2 regions of the Mesorhizobium sp. M0016 genome follow, and region 2 is predicted to be linked to the other one. Evidence: predicted binding sites of a transcription regulator. Region 2 holds the regulator's gene; the other holds the start of a gene.
What was found. Region 2 encodes PhoB, which activates phosphate uptake and scavenging genes when phosphate is short. Its sites were predicted from a motif close to TGTCATNNANCTGTCAT; they were not measured.
Positions count from the first base shown of each region.

Region 1 (5,049 bases), on a different contig from region 2:
GTTCAGCACTTCCGGCGCAATGCCGGTTAGCGCGGCGATGCTGTCATTGGCGCTGACGATGCGGGCGCCGTCGCAGACGATCAGCCCCTCGACGGCGGCGTTGGCGAGGCCGTGCATGCGCTCGGCCTCGAGCTTGTGACGCCGGAAGCGAAGGTCGATCCACAATGCTGCGGCTGAAAGCACCAGGATAGCCATGCTGACTGCAGCGGCGGCGAAGGCCTGCGACACCGGTTCGACCGTGAACTGCGATATCTCGATGGAGGAGTCCGGGAAGATCGACACCGCGCCCATGGCGATGAAGTGCAGGCTGCAGATCGCCAGCGTCAACAGGATGGCGGCGGCGATTGTGGCCTGCATGGACGGCCGTCGCAACACGACCAGCAGCGCCAGCGCGGCGAGGGTGACGCCTGTCAGCACCGAGACGCCGACCAGCAGCGGGTTCCAGACGATGCGCCCTTCGACCTCGAAGGCGGCCATGCCGATATAGTGCATGGCGGCGATACCAGCGCCGAGGACCGCGCCGCCGACCAGAGGGTAGTCGATGCCCCGGCGCAAGGTGGCGATCCACATGCCCGCAGCGGTCAGGGCGACGGAACCGGCGAGCGAAAGCGCCGACATTTCCGTATTGTAGGCGTTGGGGATTCCGGGAGAAAAGGCAAGCATTGCGATGAAGTGCGTCGCCCAGATACCGAAGCCGGTGGAAGTGGCTGCTATCATCAGCCAGGTATAGCGGTTGCGCTCGCTCGAGCGGTCGACATGGCGAAGCAGGTTGACCGCCGAGAAGGAAGAAATACCGCAAATGAGCGCTGCCAGTGCGACCAGTCTCAGATCGTGCTCATGCACGATACAATTATAGACCGTCAGCATCTCGCCCCACCTGCTCTCCCACAGCAATCAAGCCGTCCACTTGATTAGTATGCCGCGCTTGACGAAGAATCGGTTATGCGAACTACAACTACAGCGGGTTTTTCGGGTTGTACCTTGCGGCGATCCTGTCTCATTCCAGACACACGGTTACAGCAGCGCCTGGCGCGATGCCGCTCGGCCGATCTCGATCTGGCCGAGCGCCGGTATGGCGGCCGCACGGTGCAGGTGCGTGGCGCTGTCACGCGGGCCCTTCACGCATCGCTGGGCGGTCGGCGATCCTTGCAGGCCCACCATGCCCCATTCTATCGCTGAGCCGGCTTGGCATTTCTCTCTGTCCTCGTTGCAAGGCGAGGGGGCGCGAAGTTAGCCGGGTATGAAATTCACGAAACAGCAACAAATCCGTTGTCCGATTGTCATCAGCGACACATATTGCCTTTGCGGGAGTGCCCCTTTCGCCAATGACAAACGGGAGATGAAACATGAAGTTGTTCGGCTTTGCGGCCGGTGTTGCCGCCACCTTGACCCTGCTTTCCACCACCTCCGCCTTCGCCGCCACCAAGATCAGTTGGTGGCATGCCATGACCGGCGCGAATGCCGAGGTGGTCGACAAGATCGCCAAGGATTTCAATGCCAGCCAGAGCGACTATGAAATTCTCCCTGTTTTCAAGGGCACCTATCCCGAAACGCTGAATGCCGGCATCGCTGCCTATCGTGCGGGGCAAGCGCCCGACATCATCCAGGTGTTCGACGTGGGTACCGGCGTCATGATGGCAGCCGAAGGTGCGATCAAACCGGTGGCCGATGTGCTGACCAGCGCCGGCGTGACCTTCGACAAGAGCCAGTATTTGCCCGGCATCGTCGGTTACTATTCGAAGCCGGACGGGACCATGCTGTCCTTCCCCTATAATTCCTCGTCGCCCATCCTCTACTACAACAAGGATATTTTCCAGAAGGCCGGGCTTGATGTGAACAACCCGCCAAAGACCTGGAACGAGGTGTGGGAAGCCGCCAAGAAGATCAAGGCGAGCGGCGCCGCTTCCTGCGGCTATACCTCGACGTGGTTGACCTGGATCCACCTTGAGGCCTTCGCGGCCTGGAACGACGTTTCCTATGGCACCAACCAGAACGGACTTGCCGGAACCGACGTCGAGCTCAAGATCAATGCGCCGATCTTCGTCAATCATTTCCAGGCGCTCGCCGACCTGGCCAAGGACGGCACCTTCAAATATGGCGGCCGTACATCCGAAGCCAAGCAGATCTTTCTTGCCGGAGAATGCGGCATCTTCACCGAATCGTCGGGGGGTCTCGGTGACATCGTCAAGTCGGGCATGAACTACGGCATCGGCCAGCTTCCCTATGATAGTGACGCCAAGGGCGCGCCCCAGAACACCACGCCGGGCGGCGCCAGCCTGTGGGTGTTCGGCAACAAATCGGACGAGGAATACAAGGGCGTCGCGGCGTTCTTCTCCTACCTGTCCAAGACCGAAGTGCAGGAGTATCTGCATCAGAAGTCGGGTTATCTGCCGGTGACGCTCGCTGCCTATGAGGCGACCAAGAAGTCCGGCTTCTATGACAAGAACCCGGGCCGTGAGACGCCGATCCTGCAGATGCTGGGCAAGGCGCCGACCGAGAACTCGAAGGGCGTGCGCCTCGTCAACCTGCCGCAGGTGCGCGACATCGAGAATGAGGAGTTCGAGAAGATGCTGGCCGGCCAGCAGACTGCGCAGCAGGCGCTCGACAACGCGGTCGCACGCGGCAACAAGGCGATTCAGGAAGCGATCGGAAACTGAAGAGATTGTCAGTTGAACCTCGTCCACGCGGACCCGCGTGGACGATTTCCTGAACAGCGAGGGAATCACCCTGTCTCCACGCGTCGTCTTTCCCAACAAGACCCTGCCTTACCTGCTGGTGGCGCCGCAACTCGCCATTACGCTGATCTTTTTCTACTGGCCGACCGGGCAGGCGCTCTACCAGTCGATGCTTAGGGAAGACCCGTTCGGGCTGAAGAGCAAGTTCGTCGGGCTCGCCAATTTTCGCAAGGTGCTGGCCGACCCGGCCTACCTCAACTCGATCAAAGTCACGCTGGTGTTCTCTCTGGCGACCGCGATGGTCGCCATGGGTGTGGCCCTGTTGCTTGCCGTCATGGCCGAGAAGGTGGTGCGCGGCAAAGGCCTTTATCGCACGCTGCTGATCTGGCCGTATGCGGTGGCGCCGGCGATTGCCGGCATGTTGTGGCTGTTTCTGTTCAACCCCTCGATCGGTTCGCTGGCCTACGCCTTGAGAGGTCTCGGCATCGCCTGGGATCCCTTGCTCAACGGAAACCAAGCCATGATCCTGCTGGTATCTGCGGCTGCCTGGAAGCAGATCAGCTACAATTTCCTGTTCTTCGTCGCCGGGCTGCAGGCGGTGCCGAAGACGTTGATAGAGGCGGCGGCCATGGACGGCGCCGGGGAGACGAAGCGCTTCTGGACCATCGTCTTCCCGCTGCTCGCACCGACGACCTTCTTCCTGCTGGTCGTCAACACTGTCTATGCGCTGTTCGACACTTTCGGTATCGTTCATGCCGTCACCGGCGGCGGGCCAGGCAAGGCCACCGAGACGCTGGTCTACAAGGTCTACAATGACGGTTTCGTCAATTTGATCCTCGGCGATTCGGCCGCGCAGTCGGTCATCCTGATGGTCATCGTCATCTCACTCACGGCCATCCAGTTCCGCTATGTGGAACGCAAAGTCCACTACGGTTGAGCGCGAGCGATGATTGGTCAGTCCCCGCTTCGCGCCCTCATCGCCCACGCCGTGCTCATCCTGGGCATCCTGATCGTCGCTTTCCCGATCTACTACACCTTCGTTGCCTCCACGCAGACGCTGCAGACCATCCTCAAGCCGCCATTGCCTCTTTTGCCCGGCGACCAGGTCTGGAACAATTACAGCGAGGCGCTGTTCGGCGGTGTCGGCCGCATCGGCGGCGTCAGTGTCGGCCGATTGCTGCTCAACACCACGATCATGGCGCTCGGCATCGCGGTGGGGAAGATTTTCATCTCGATCCTTTCGGCCTATGCGATCGTGTTCTTCCGTTTTCCGCTTCGGATGGTCTTCTTCTGGCTGATCTTCATCACGCTGATGCTTCCCGTCGAGGTGCGCATCCTGCCGACCTACAAGGTGATGGTCGATCTCGGCATGATCGACACCTATGCCGGCCTGATCATTCCGCTGATCGCCTCGGCCACCGCCACGCTTCTGTTTCGCCAGTTCTTCATGACCATCCCAGGTGAGTTGGTGGAAGCGGCGCGTGTCGACGGCGCCGGACCATGGCGATTCTTTTTCGACATCCTGCTGCCGCTGTCGCGCACCAACATCGCGGCGCTGTTCGTCATCCTCTTCATTTATGGCTGGACGCAGTACCTGTGGCCGCTGCTCGTCACCAACAGCAATGACATGAACACCATCGTCATCGCACTTAGAAAGATGGTCTCCTTCGCCGATGCCGATACCCAATGGCATCTGGTCATGGTCACCGCGATGCTGGCCATACTGCCGCCGATCCTGATCGTGGTGCTGATGCAACGCTGGTTCGTGCGCGGACTGGTCGATACCGAAAAGTGAGAAGCTGATGGCGACCATCGATCTGAAGGATGTGAAGAAAGTCTATCCCGGCGGCGTCGAGGCGGTGAGGGGGGTCTCGATCGCCATTCCCGACAAGGAGCTTTGCGTGCTGGTTGGGCCGTCCGGCTGCGGCAAGTCCACGCTGTTGCGGATGATTGCAGGGCTTGAGACCATTTCTTCCGGCACCGTCGCCATCGACGGCAAGATCGTCAACACGATCGGTCCGACCGAGCGCGACATCGCCATGGTGTTCCAGAACTATGCGCTCTACCCGCATATGAAGGTCTACGACAACATGGCCTACGGGTTGCGCAACCGGGGTACTCCCAAGGACGAGATCGACAGCAGGGTTCGCTCGACCGCCAAGGTGCTGGAGCTCACGGCGCTGCTCGACCGGCGCCCGCGCGAGCTTTCCGGCGGCCAGCGCCAGCGCGTGGCCATGGGTCGCGCAATCGTGCGCAATCCGAAAGTCTTCCTGTTCGACGAGCCGCTTTCCAACCTCGACGCCAAACTGCGCGGCCAGATGCGGGTCGAAATCAAGAATTTGCAGCGCTCGCTCGGTGTCACCTCGGTCTACGT
Region 1 is NZ_JAMYVM010000004.1:326,241-331,289, reverse strand. Features, by position in the region: gene NKJ88_RS08905 (bifunctional diguanylate cyclase/phosphodiesterase) at 1-867, opposite strand, end outside; gene ugpB (sn-glycerol-3-phosphate ABC transporter substrate-binding protein UgpB) at 1,347-2,657, shown strand; gene ugpA (sn-glycerol-3-phosphate ABC transporter permease UgpA) at 2,728-3,612, shown strand; gene ugpE (sn-glycerol-3-phosphate ABC transporter permease UgpE) at 3,622-4,470, shown strand; gene NKJ88_RS08885 (sn-glycerol-3-phosphate import ATP-binding protein UgpC) at 4,478-5,049, shown strand, end outside.
Region 1: ugpB (sn-glycerol-3-phosphate ABC transporter substrate-binding protein UgpB) is a predicted target of PhoB. The motif match lies at 1,268-1,284, and genes of this name have one in related genera.

Region 2 (5,049 bases):
GCTCCATTTTTTCGAGCCTCGAAAAAATACTGGTTCAATGATAAGGCACTGTCAACATCGATTATGATGGATTCTGATGGCGTTGCCGAATTTTTTCGAGCTCCGCAATAAACAATGACAGGGCTGCCGGCGTCTGCCAATATTTGGCTGGTGCCGTCGAACGCCTTCACTATCATGAGGCGCGAGGAGGCCGGGAGGAAAACAAATGTCGGTTGGGATCCGCCACGACGATCTGCGCCGTCGCAACCGTGCGATGGTGATTTCGGCCGTGCGCCGGGCCGGCCAGCCGTCGCGGACCGAGATTGCGGCGACCACCGGCCTCAGCCATTCGACGATATCGGCAATCTCGTCTGATCTAATTCAAGAAGGCATCCTGATTGAAGGCAAGCCTGGCGAGACCGGCTCGCTGAAACGCGGCCGGCCGCAGGTCGGCCTTGGCCTCAACCCGGAAGCGGCGGCGGTCATGACCGTGGTGCTGTCGCTGAACTTCCTCTCCGTCACCGTCATCGACTATGCCGGCCAGGTGGTCGCGGAAGAACAGCGCCGGCTCGACACGCTGACCATGCCGCGCGACGAGCTGATCGGCGAATGCGTAGCAATCGTCGGGCGGCGTCTCGCGGACCCGGACCTCGATGTCCAGAGCATCGCCCGCATTGCCATGGGCATCCAGGGCATCACCGATTCGCAGGCGCGGGCCATGCTGTGGTCGCCAATCACGCCACTGACCGACATTGCCTTCGCCGACATGTTGGAAGCGGAATTCGGCATTCCTGCCACCATGGAGAACGACTGCAATATGATGGCGGTGGCCCTGCAATGGCGCCAGCCCGAGCGCTACCGCGACAATTTCATCGCGATCCTCTTGTCGCACGGCATCGGCATGGGGCTGGTGCTGAAAGGCGAACTGTTCACCGGCACCCATTCCTCCGGCGGCGAGTTCGGCCACATGATCCACCGTCCGGGCGGCGCGCTCTGCCGCTGCGGGCGGCGCGGCTGCGTCGAGGCCTATGCCGGAAACTACGCCATCTGGCGCAGCGCCAAAATGATGAGCGAAGATGCCGAGCCGGTCGATATCGGCGACGCTGATATGCGCGCACTCGCCGCGCGCGCCCGCGAAACCGATGGCCCGGAGCGCGAAGCCTATCGCAAGGCCGGTGAGGCGCTCGGCTTCGGCCTCGGCAGCCTGTTTGCGCTGATCGACCCGGCGCCTGTCGCCATGGTTGGCGTCAGCGCCGCCGCCTTCGACCTGATCGAGCCGGCATTGCGCGAAGCGATCGCCCAGACCGCCGGCGGCCAGCACTCGAAATCGATCTCCTTCGACACCGAGCCCAACGAGCTGCCGCTGATCCGCGAAGGCTGTGCCATGCGCGCGCTCGGCTTCGTCGATCAGGAGATTTTCGCGCCGGGCATTCAGGCCAAATCCGGCAAGCATGTCGCCTGAATGGCCGGCAACGGCGCGACGCGCAGCATCCTAGTCTTCCCTGATCGCGTAGCCGGCGCCGCGAATGGTACGGATGACATCCGGCATGCGGCCGTTGTTGACCGCTTTGCGTAAGCGCCCGACATGGACGTCGACGGTTCGCTCGTCGATGTAGATCGTCTCGCCCCAGACATTGTCGAGCAGCTGGCTGCGCGAGAACACGCGGCCGGGATGGCGCATCATGAATTCGAGCAGCCGGAACTCGGTCGGTCCGAGCCTGATCTCGCTCTTCTTGCGGTAGACACGGTGCGACTCGCGGTCGAGCACGATGTCGCCGACCTTGAGCACGCTGGACAGCACTTCCGGCTTGGCCCGGCGCAGCAGCGCCTTCACGCGCGCCATGAACTCCGGCGTCGAGAATGGCTTGACCAGATAGTCGTCGGCACCGGTGGACAGGCCGCGCACGCGATCGCTTTCCTCACCGCGCGCGGTCAGCATGATGATCGGCAGCCGCTCGGTTTCGGGCCGCACTCTAAGCCGCCGGCAGAGCTCGATGCCGGAAACAGCGGGCACCATCCAGTCGAGCACCAGGAGATCGGGCACGTTTTCCTGCAGGCGGATCTCGGCCTCGTCGCCGCGTGTCACCACCTCGACGTGATAGCCTTCGGATTCGAGGTTGTAGCGGAGGAGCACGCCTAGCGGCTCCTCGTCCTCCACGACCATGATGCGTGGCGCGATCATAGGCAGTTCACCCTCATCAGGCCGGCGTGGCCATCGCCGTCTCGTCCTGCTTCGGACGATTGGCGGGCAATTGCTGGCCGGTCAGCACATAATACGCATTTTCGGCGATGTTGGTGACATGATCGCCGATGCGCTCAAGATTCTTGGCGCAGAACAAGAGATGCGTGCAGGCGGTGATGTTGCGAGGGTCTTCCATCATGTAGGTCAAGAGCTCACGAAACACGGACGTGTATTTGACGTCGATGCGCTCGTCGTCATTCCTGAGTTTTGCAAGAGCTGCCGCATCGGTGGCGGCATATTCCTCGACGACGCCTTGCACCTGGATCAGCACCAGCTGCGCCATGGCATCGATGGAGTGCGAGAGGTCGCGCGGCGTGACGCTCAAGCCCACGGTGCCGACGCGTTTGGCGATGTTCTTGGCGAGATCGCCGATGCGCTCGAGGTCGCCGGCCATGCGGATCGAGCCGACCACGGCGCGCAGATCGTTGGCCATCGGCTGGCGCTTGGCGATCAGCGTGATGGCGCGGTCGTCCAGTTCGCGCTGGCGCGCATCCATGATGGCGTCGTCGGAAACGACACGCTGTGCCAGCGCATTGTCCGAATTGAGCAGCGCCCTGGTCGAGCCGCTGACCATCGAGCCTGCCAGATCGCCCATGTCGCGGATCAGCTTGCTGATCTGCCCGAGCTCTTCATCGAAGGAGGCGACGGTATGTTCACCCATGATCTTGGTCCTCGTGCCTGAAAATTCACCCGCCGGACGGCTCAGCCGAAGCGGCCGGTAATGTAGTCCTGGGTGCGCTTGTCGTCGGGGTTGGTGAACATCTTGTCGGTGGCGCCCTCCTCGACGAGATAGCCGAGATGGAACATCGCCGTGCGCTGCGACACGCGCGCCGCCTGCTGCATCGAGTGGGTGACGATGACGATCGTGTAGTTCTGGCGCAGTTCGTCGATCAGCTCCTCGACACGGGCGGTGGCGATCGGATCGAGCGCCGAGCAGGGCTCGTCCATCAGGATCACCTCCGGCGACACGGCGATGGCGCGCGCGATGCACAGGCGCTGCTGCTGGCCGCCGGACAGGCCGGTGCCGGGCTCCTGCAGGCGGTCCTTGACCTCGTTCCAGATCGCCGCCTTCTTCAGGCTCTGCTCGACGATCTGGTCCATGTCGGACTTGCGCTTGGCCAGCCCATGGATGCGCGGGCCGTAGGCGACGTTCTCGTAGATCGACTTCGGGAACGGGTTGGGTTTCTGGAACACCATGCCGACGCGGGCGCGCAGTTCGACGACATCGATGTTCTTGTCGTAGATGTCGTCTTCATCGAGCGTGATCTTGCCGGTCACCCGCGCCGAATCGATGGTGTCGTTCATGCGGTTGAGGCAGCGCAGGAAGGTCGACTTGCCGCAGCCGGACGGGCCGATCAGCGCCGTCACCTGGTTCTGGCGGACGTCGAGATTGACGTCGAACAACGCCTGCTTCTCGCCATAGAACACGCCGACCTTGTCGCCGCGCATCTTGATGACTTCGTTCGACTTGGCGTTCATTTTGTCGCCCACTGCATTCTCAAGGGACTGTTCGGTCATGATGTTCATACCAAATTGCCTTTTTTCTACCAGCGCCGCTCGAACCGGCGCCGGAGCACGATCGCGGTGATGTTCATGGCCATGAGGAAGACGAGCAGGATGATGATGGCGCCGGACATGCGCTCGACAAAAGCGCGCTCAGCCTCGTTTGCCCACATATAGATCTGAACCGGCAGCGCGGTCGCCGGATCGAAAGGCGTCGTCGGATAATCGGCGACGAAAGCGACCATGCCGATCAAGAGCAGCGGTGCTGTCTCGCCGAGCGCACGCGCCAGGCCGATGATGGTGCCGGTAAGGATGCCTGGGGCGGCAAGCGGCAGGATGTGATGGAACACCATCTGCATCTTGGAGGCGCCGAGACCTAGGGCCGCCGAGCGGATCGACGGCGGCACCGCGGCAAGGGCGGCGCGCGTGGCGATGATTATGGTCGGCAATGTCATCAAGGTCAGCACCAGGCCGCCGACGAAGGAAGCCGAGCGCGGCATGCCGAGGAAGTTGATGAACACGGCAAGGCCAAGCAGACCGAAGACGATCGACGGCACCGCCGCGAGATTGTTGATGTTGACTTCGATCAGGTCCGTAAAGCGGTTCTTCTTGGCGAACTCCTCCAGATAGATGGAGGCGGCGACGCCGATCGGCAGCGCCAGCAACAGCACGATCACCATCATGTAGAACGAACCGATGATGGCCACGCCCATGCCCGACGTCTCGGGCCGGCTGGAGGCGCCATAGCTGAACAGGCCGGTGTTGAAATGCTCGGCCATCACGCCGTCGGCTTTAAGCTTGTTCATCCAGTCGATCTGCTGGTTGGACACCTTGCGGCGCGCTTCATCGACGCCGAGGTCGATCTGACCCTTGAAGGCCGAGTCGAGGTTCGCGGCAGCCAGGATGTCGACGTCACGCGTCCTGCCGATCACCGACGGATCGGCGGAGACGATGTCGCGCAGCTGGACGCGGGCGCCTTCCGACAGGAAGCCCTTGAGCTTCAGCATCATCGGCCTGTTGGCCGGATCGATGCCGAGCTTGGCCACCAGCGCGTTTTCGGCGAGCTTGGGATAGTTCGCCTTGATCAGCACGGTAGGGTCGGTGGCGCGCTTGCCGGAGGGATCGATCACCTTCTCGTCGAAGGTGACCGGCAGCGTCACCGTCGTCTGCCAGAAGGCGGTGTAGCCTTTCGAGACGATGGTGATCAGCATGATGGCCAGGAACGCCAGGCCCACCGAGATCGCAATCACGCCATAGATGCGGAACCGGCGTTCGGCGGCATAGCGCGCCTTCAGCCCGATGTCGCGGCGCGGACGCGCGACGGC
Region 2 is NZ_JAMYVM010000015.1:54,169-59,217, forward strand. Features, by position in the region: gene NKJ88_RS20930 (ROK family protein) at 206-1,441, shown strand; gene phoB (phosphate regulon transcriptional regulator PhoB) at 1,472-2,161, opposite strand; gene phoU (phosphate signaling complex protein PhoU) at 2,178-2,882, opposite strand; gene pstB (phosphate ABC transporter ATP-binding protein PstB) at 2,924-3,748, opposite strand; gene pstA (phosphate ABC transporter permease PstA) at 3,766-5,049, opposite strand, start outside.